Regions from separate parts of the Mycobacterium riyadhense genome, predicted to be linked through region 1. Evidence: riboswitches for the same ligand, from Rfam matches in the RefSeq annotation. Region 1 holds a riboswitch; the other holds the start of a gene.
What was found. A riboswitch is a leader RNA that binds a small molecule or an ion and turns the genes downstream of it on or off. The one in region 1 is predicted to bind cobalamin.

Region 1 (3,410 bases):
GCGGTCAGCATGTCGGTGTCCACGTCGTTGGTGGGTTCGTCGAGCAGCAGCACGTTGGGCTCAGACAACAGCGTGAGCATCAGCTGCAGCCGCCGGCGCTGACCGCCGGAGAGGTCACCGACCCGCGCGGACAGCTGGCCGCGGGCGAATCCGAGTCGCTCCAGCAGTTGGGCCGGAGTGACCTCGCGGCCCTCGACCTCATAGCCGGTTCTAAGCCGGCCGAGCACATCGGCGATTCGCTCGCCGCAGAGTGCTGCAAGTTCGTCGCCTTGCTGATCGAGTACCGCCAGCCGAACGGTCTTGCCGTGCTTGACGCGCCCCGCGTCAGGCCGGATGGTGCCGGCGATCAAACCCAGCAAGGTGGACTTGCCGGCCCCGTTGGCGCCGACGATCCCGGTGCGTTCACCGGGGGTGATCCGCCATTCGATATCGCGCAGCACCGGCCGCCCGTCAAAAGAGACAGACACGTCGAGCAGATCGATGACGTCCTTGCCGAGGCGCGCGGTCGCCAATTTGGCCAGCTCCACCGTGTTGCGCAGTGGCGGTACATCGGCGATCAATTGGTTGGCGGCCTCGATCCGGAACTTGGGTTTCGAGGTCCGTGCCGGTGCGCCGCGACGCAGCCAGGCCAACTCTTTGCGCATCAGGTTCTGTCGCTTGGCCTCCGCCGCAGCGGCAAGCCGGTCCCGCTCGACGCGCTGCAGAACGTAGGCGGCGTACCCACCTTCGAAAGGCTCGACGATTCCGTCGTGCACCTCCCAAGTGGTGGTGGCCACTTCGTCAAGAAACCAACGGTCGTGGGTCACCAGCAGCAGCCCGCCGGTGTTGCGGGCCCAGCGTTGTTGTAGATGGCCGGCCAGCCAGGTGATGCCTTCGATGTCGAGGTGGTTGGTGGGCTCGTCCAGAGCGATCACGTCCCATTCGCCGACGAGCAGCCTGGCTAGCTGGACTCGTCGCCGCTGGCCGCCGCTGAGCATGGAAATGGTTGCGTCCCAGTCGATGTCGGAGACCAGGCCGGCGACCACATCGCGGATGCGGGCGTCACCGGCCCACTGATGTTTGGGTTGGTCGCCGACGAGCGTCCAGCCGACGGTGTGATCCGGGCTCAGGGTGTCCGCCTGGCTCAACGCGGTTACCCGCAAGCCGGTGCGCCGGGTGACCCGGCCGGAGTCCGGCTGCAGCTGGCCGGTGAGCAGACCCAACAGGCTGGACTTACCGTCGCCATTGCGACCGACGATGCCGATGCGTGCGCCGTCGTTGACCCCGAGCGTGACCGACCGGAATACCACCTGGGTCGGATATGCCAGGTGTACGGCCTCGGCTCCGAGCAGGTGCGCCACAGGACTGACGCTACCGACCAAGTTGCTCAGCTATCGCTTACCCGTGCCGGATGCAACAATGTCACGCGTAAGGCGATGACGATGCAGGAAGCCGGTGTGAATCCGGCGCGGTCCCGCCACTGTAATCGGGGAGCGACCCTCGTATGCCACGGCGTCCAGCTGGAAGGCGAGGCGAGCAGCGATCCGAGAGCCAGGAGACTCGCGTCATCGCGTCCTGCAACCCGGGGCGGTGTACCCCGAGAGAGCGGTATTGCGATGACCGTCCCGATCTGGATGGCCTCGCCGCCTGAGGCGCACTCGGCGCTGCTGAGCAGCGGCCCGGGGCCGGGCCCGTTGCTGGCTGCTGCGGCGGCCTGGAAGTCGCTGAGCATCGAATACGCGGAGACGGCCGCGGAACTCGCGGCGCTGCTGGCGGCGGTGCAGGCCGGGACCTGGGACGGTCCGACCGCTGCGGCATATGTGGCCGCCCACGCGCCGTATCTGGCGTGGCTAATGCAGGCCAGCGCCAACTGCGCGGCCATGGCAGCCCAACAGGAGACCGCGGCCGCCGCCTTCACCGCCGCGCTGGCCGCCATGCCCACGCTGCCGGAGCTGACCGCCAATCACGCCGTACACGGTGTGTTGGTGGCGACGAATTTCTTTGGCATCAACACGATCCCGATCGCACTCAACGAGGCCGACTACGCGCGGATGTGGATTCAGGCCGCCACCGTAATGAGTGCATATCAGGGTGTTGCTACCGCGGCGGTGGCCGTCGCGCCCCAGACGCCGCCGGCGCCGCCGATCATGAAAGGCAACGCGCCAGCGGCGGCGGAGTTGCTGCCGCAACCCCGCGACTGGCAGCAGCTGATTCTGCAGTTCTTGCAGGAAATCGGGTATACCGCCTTCTACGACAACGTCATCCAACCGTTCATAACCTGGCTGGCGAACATCCCGTTCCTGCAAGCGCTGTTCGCATTTGATCCTTACCTGCTCATCCTGGGCAATCCGCTGACCTACCTCAGCCCGCTCAACATCGCGTTCGCCATCGGCTACCCGATGGACATCGGTACATATGTTGCTTTGCTTTCACAAACCTTCGCATTCATCGCGGCGGATCTTGCAGCGGCGTTCGCCTCGGGTAATCCCGCGACCATCGGTTTCGCCCTGCTGTTCGCCACCGTCGAAGCCGTCGGCACGATCATCACCGATACCATCGCGCTGCTAAGGACGCTCCTCGAACAGACGCTTGTGCTCCTGCCCGCGATCGTGTCGCTGGTGAGCGCCCCGTTGGCGTCGTTGGCTACGGGTGCTGTGTTGGTGCCGATCGGCGCCAAGGGCTTGGCGGCGCTCGCTGCCGTTGCGCCACCCGCGCTGCCCGCCGTGCCCGCCACGCCGCCGGTCGTTGCGGCTGCCCCCAGCGTCCCGACCTCCACCTCGTCCCCGTCACCGGCTCCCCCAGACGTGACGGCCCCGGCTCCTACGCCCGGTTCGCCACCGCCACCGGCGACCTCAGCACCGCCGGTGACCGGTGCGGGCATAGCTGCGGGCATGGGTGCGGGCATGGAGAATTTCGGCTACCTCGTCGGTGACTTGAACTCCGTTGCCAAGAGGTCGGCGCGCAGCAGCGCCCGAAAGAAGGCGCCGGAACCCGACAGCGCCGAGGCTCCGGCGGCCGCGCCAACGCCCGAGGAGCAGGCTCGATCACAGCGGCGCCGGCGGACGAAGGTCAAACAGATCGACCGCGGTTGGGGGTATATGGATCTGGAGCCCGATATCGGGGCTTCGGATCGTGGGGCCACAACCCTGGGTTTTGCCGGAACCGTAGCTAAGCAGACTGCCACTGCGGCGGCGGGCTTGACGACACTGGCCGATGCCGAGTTCGGCGGCGGTCCGCGCACGCCGATGACGCCGGCGACCTGGGATTGCGACGCGGGCACCGGCAAGGGGCGCGGCGGTCAGCACGCACACCCCGATTGTGCTGGCCAAACGTAGGCGTCAACGCATATCGAGACATTGCCGATACAGTCAACAGTCGCTATAGTCGACAGTTGCTTAATGCAATGAAGAAATTGTATGCCGACGACATGG
Region 2 (3,410 bases), 2.0 Mb from region 1:
TGTGGATCTGCGTCGAGTCGGCGACGCCCGAGGTGGCCAAGCGGAAAGAGCCTACGGCCCAACGCAAGTACTCCGCCTGATCGGCGCGACGCAGCGGCAGCAGCTCCCGCAGCGCGGGCTCGTCGACTTGGATGATCGCGATGCCGGCGGACTGCAGGTCCACGGTCTCATCGCGAATGGCCAGCGCCACCTGGTTGGCGGTGTCGGCCAGCGGCTGGTCGTCACGCACGAACGACCACGCCAGGATCGTGACCGGCCCGGTCAACATGCCCTTGACCGGCTTGTCGGTCAGCGACTGGGCGTAAGTGATCCACTCGACCGTCATCGGCTGGGTCCGGGAGACGTCGCCGTACAGGATCGGCGGACGGACGCAGCGGCTGCCGTAGGACTGCACCCAGCCGTTCTGGGTGGCGAAGAAGCCTTCTAGCTGCTCGGCGAAGTACTGCACCATGTCGTTGCGCTCCGGCTCACCGTGCACCAGCACGTCCAGGCCCAGCTGCTCCTGCAGCTTGATCACGTCGGCGATCTCGTGCTTCATGCGCTTCACGTACTCGGCCTGGTCGATCTCACCGGCCCGTAATGCGGCGCGTGCCTTGCGGATCGCCGAGGTCTGCGGGTAGGAACCGATCGTAGTGGTCGGCAGCGGTGGCAGGTGCAGCCGCGCGTCCTGGCTGGCCCGGCGCTGCGCCGGGTCGCCCCGGTGCGCACCGGAGGCGACGATGGAGTCGATCCGTGCCCGGACTTGTCCATTGCACAGCCGCGGATCACGCCTGCGCGATGCCACGGCGGCGTTGGATGCCGCGATCTCGTCGGCCACCGTCTCGCGTCCGTGATGCAGTCCGCGCGCCAGCACGACGACTTCGGCCACCTTTTCGGCACCGAACGCCAGCCAGCTGCGCAACGCGTCGTCCAGCTCGGTCTCCGGCTCCAGCGAGTAGGGTACGTGCAGCGTGGAGCAAGACGTCGAAACCGCAACGGCGGCAGCCGAACCCAGCAGCGTCGCCAACTTGCCCAACGCCGACTCGAGGTCAGTGCGCCAGATGTTGCGGCCGTCCACGACGCCGGCCACCAACATCTTGCCGGCCAACTCCGGTACGGCCGCGACCGCGGTGTTGGCGCCGGCGACCAGGTCGACGCCGATCGCTTCGACCGGTGTACGGGCCAGTCCTGCCAAGGCGGCGCCGGGGTCACCGAAGTAGGTGGCGACATGAATGGCCGGCCGGTTGCTCACCGCGCCCAGCGCGGTGTACACCGCCTCGGCCAGTGCGGGCGCGTCGGGGTTGATGTCGGTGACCAGGGCCGGCTCGTCGAACTGCACCCAGCCGGCGCCGCCATCGGCGAGCAGGGACAACAGTTCGGAGTAGCTCGGCACCAGCTCCTTGAGGCGTTCGATCGGTGCGCCCCCGCCATTGACGCCCTTGCTCAACAACAGGAACGTGATCGGCCCGATGACCACCGGGCGCGCCGGAATTCCTTGCTCGAGAGCTTCTTTCAGTTCAGAGAGCACCTTGCCCGGGTTCAGCGTGAACCGGGTTGCGGGCTCGATCTCGGGAACCAGGTAGTGGTAGTTGGTGTCGAACCATTTCGTCATCTCCAGAGGCGCGACCTCGTCGTTGCCGCGCGCGGCCGCGAAGTAGCGGTCGAGCTCGTCGGAAATCCCCCCGACCCGCGTCGGGAGTGCACCGAGCAGGACAGCGGTATCGAGCATCTGGTCGTAGTAGGAGAAGGTGTTCACCGGCACCGAGTCCAGGCCGGCCGCGGCCAGCCCGGACCAGGTGTCGCGGCGCAGGGTTGCGGCGATGGACTCTAGGTCTGATCGGCTGGTGCGTCCGGCCCAATAGCCCTCGGTTGCGCGTTTGAGTTCACGGCGCGGCCCGATCCTGGGGGAGCCGGTGATGGTTGCGGTGAACTTCTGAAAATTAGCAAGTGCGTTCACGAGCGGTCCTTCAATCGACGGTGTGGTCACCGCCCGCGGACGCGCAGCCGGACCGGTATGCGGCTCACACCTGGGGTGCATAACCACAACCGGGGGACGGCCAAACGCCCATTCCACGAGGCGATGAGCCGCCGGACGCGGCGCGCCCGGCGCAGCTGGCAGGTCTTCGGACTCGCAGGCGCGCACCGGTGGGTGCTCCTACTGGCCGTCGCTTCCCAGTCGCAAGACCAGTGCTGTAAAGACGGCGGTCGTTCCTGCATACCGCTGCGGGACAGTCCCGGAATCTCACCGGGTTCCCTCTCGCGTCGCATCTTTGCTTCGCTCGATGCCGCGCCGCGTGCTGCGACGACAGCAGACCAGCTGCATCGACAAGGCTACCCCGCTGCTGTGCAGGCCGTCGCCCGCACGTGTGGTTAGCGCGGCCCCGCCGACACCGATTGCTGCTCGGCCGGGCATTCGGCCACGGGGCTGGTCCGTTTGCCACGCCACTGCAGCGCTTCGATCGCCACAGCCACTTCAACGCTGGTGTGGTCGAGGGGCCGGGGCAGGAGCCGTTGCGCGGTCTCAAGCCGGTGCAACACGGTGTTGCGGTGGGTGTAGAGAAGCTTCGCGGCACGCGAGGCGTTGCACCCGGCCTTGATAAATGTCAGCACCGTCGTGTGCAGCATCGGGCTGGCCGATTCGAAGTCCCCGAGCGTGGTTCTTATGAAATCATCGGCGCCATAAGGGTTTTCGGTGAGCAGTGTCACCATCTGGACGTCGGTGAAGAAGGCGATTCGTTGGCGCGACCGCAGTCGGGCCATCATGCGCTGGGTGGTGAGCGCGTCGAAGTGGCTTCTGCGAAACCCCTCGATTCCTGGTGCGGTGCTGCCGATCGCGATCCGCACATCCGGCGTCTTGTCCAACACTTCGCGGATCTGCTCAGGCGTGAGAGCGGCTACGTCTTTCACCCATATCCAGCGGGTAGCGGCACTGGCCATGACCGTGAGTGGCCGCGGACATCCGACAGCTTGGCTGAACAAGTCAACGGCCTCATCGAGTCCGGTTGGATCGGAGTCGGGCTCGTCGTGCCAGATGATTGCGGCGGTATGGGGTCGGTCGAAAAGGCAGCCCAGTCGCGCTTCGGCGCGCTCCCGACTGAGAGGAGCGTTGTCGAGGATCAGTTCGACAATCTTGCGGCGCTCCGCACCGATGTCTTGGGTCAGTTCGTCGTATTCCGCTTGCATTTGCTCCGCGATGCCCGCAAGTGTCGCGTCCACGAACTCGTTGGCCGACCGAAATGGCACGTCCAGTAGCTCGTGCAGCTCTTCTGGGTCTGAGGTCAGTTCAAACGCGATTTCCGTCCAGCGCCGCCAGGCCACATTGTGTCCGATGCGGTAGACCTCTAGCGCGGACGCATCCAGGCCGCGACGCACCAGGTCGCGGGCCATACGTAGGGTATGCGCGCTGAGATTTGGTGGCACCGGATCGCCAG

Region 2: it holds a riboswitch for cobalamin, as region 1 does, so the genes downstream of both, metE (5-methyltetrahydropteroyltriglutamate--homocysteine S-methyltransferase) here and AADZ78_RS12360 (PPE family protein) in region 1, are expected to answer to the same signal.

The regions. Positions count from the first base shown of each region.
Region 1 covers NZ_OY970456.1:2,750,194-2,753,603, forward strand. Annotated here, with positions in the region: gene AADZ78_RS12355 (ABC-F family ATP-binding cassette domain-containing protein) at 1-1,340, opposite strand, end outside; cobalamin riboswitch at 1,382-1,561, shown strand; gene AADZ78_RS12360 (PPE family protein) at 1,596-3,314, shown strand.
Region 2 covers NZ_OY970456.1:4,739,349-4,742,758, reverse strand. Annotated here, with positions in the region: gene metE (5-methyltetrahydropteroyltriglutamate--homocysteine S-methyltransferase) at 1-1,966, opposite strand, end outside; cobalamin riboswitch at 2,077-2,309, opposite strand; gene AADZ78_RS20890 (PucR family transcriptional regulator) at 2,350-3,410, opposite strand, start outside.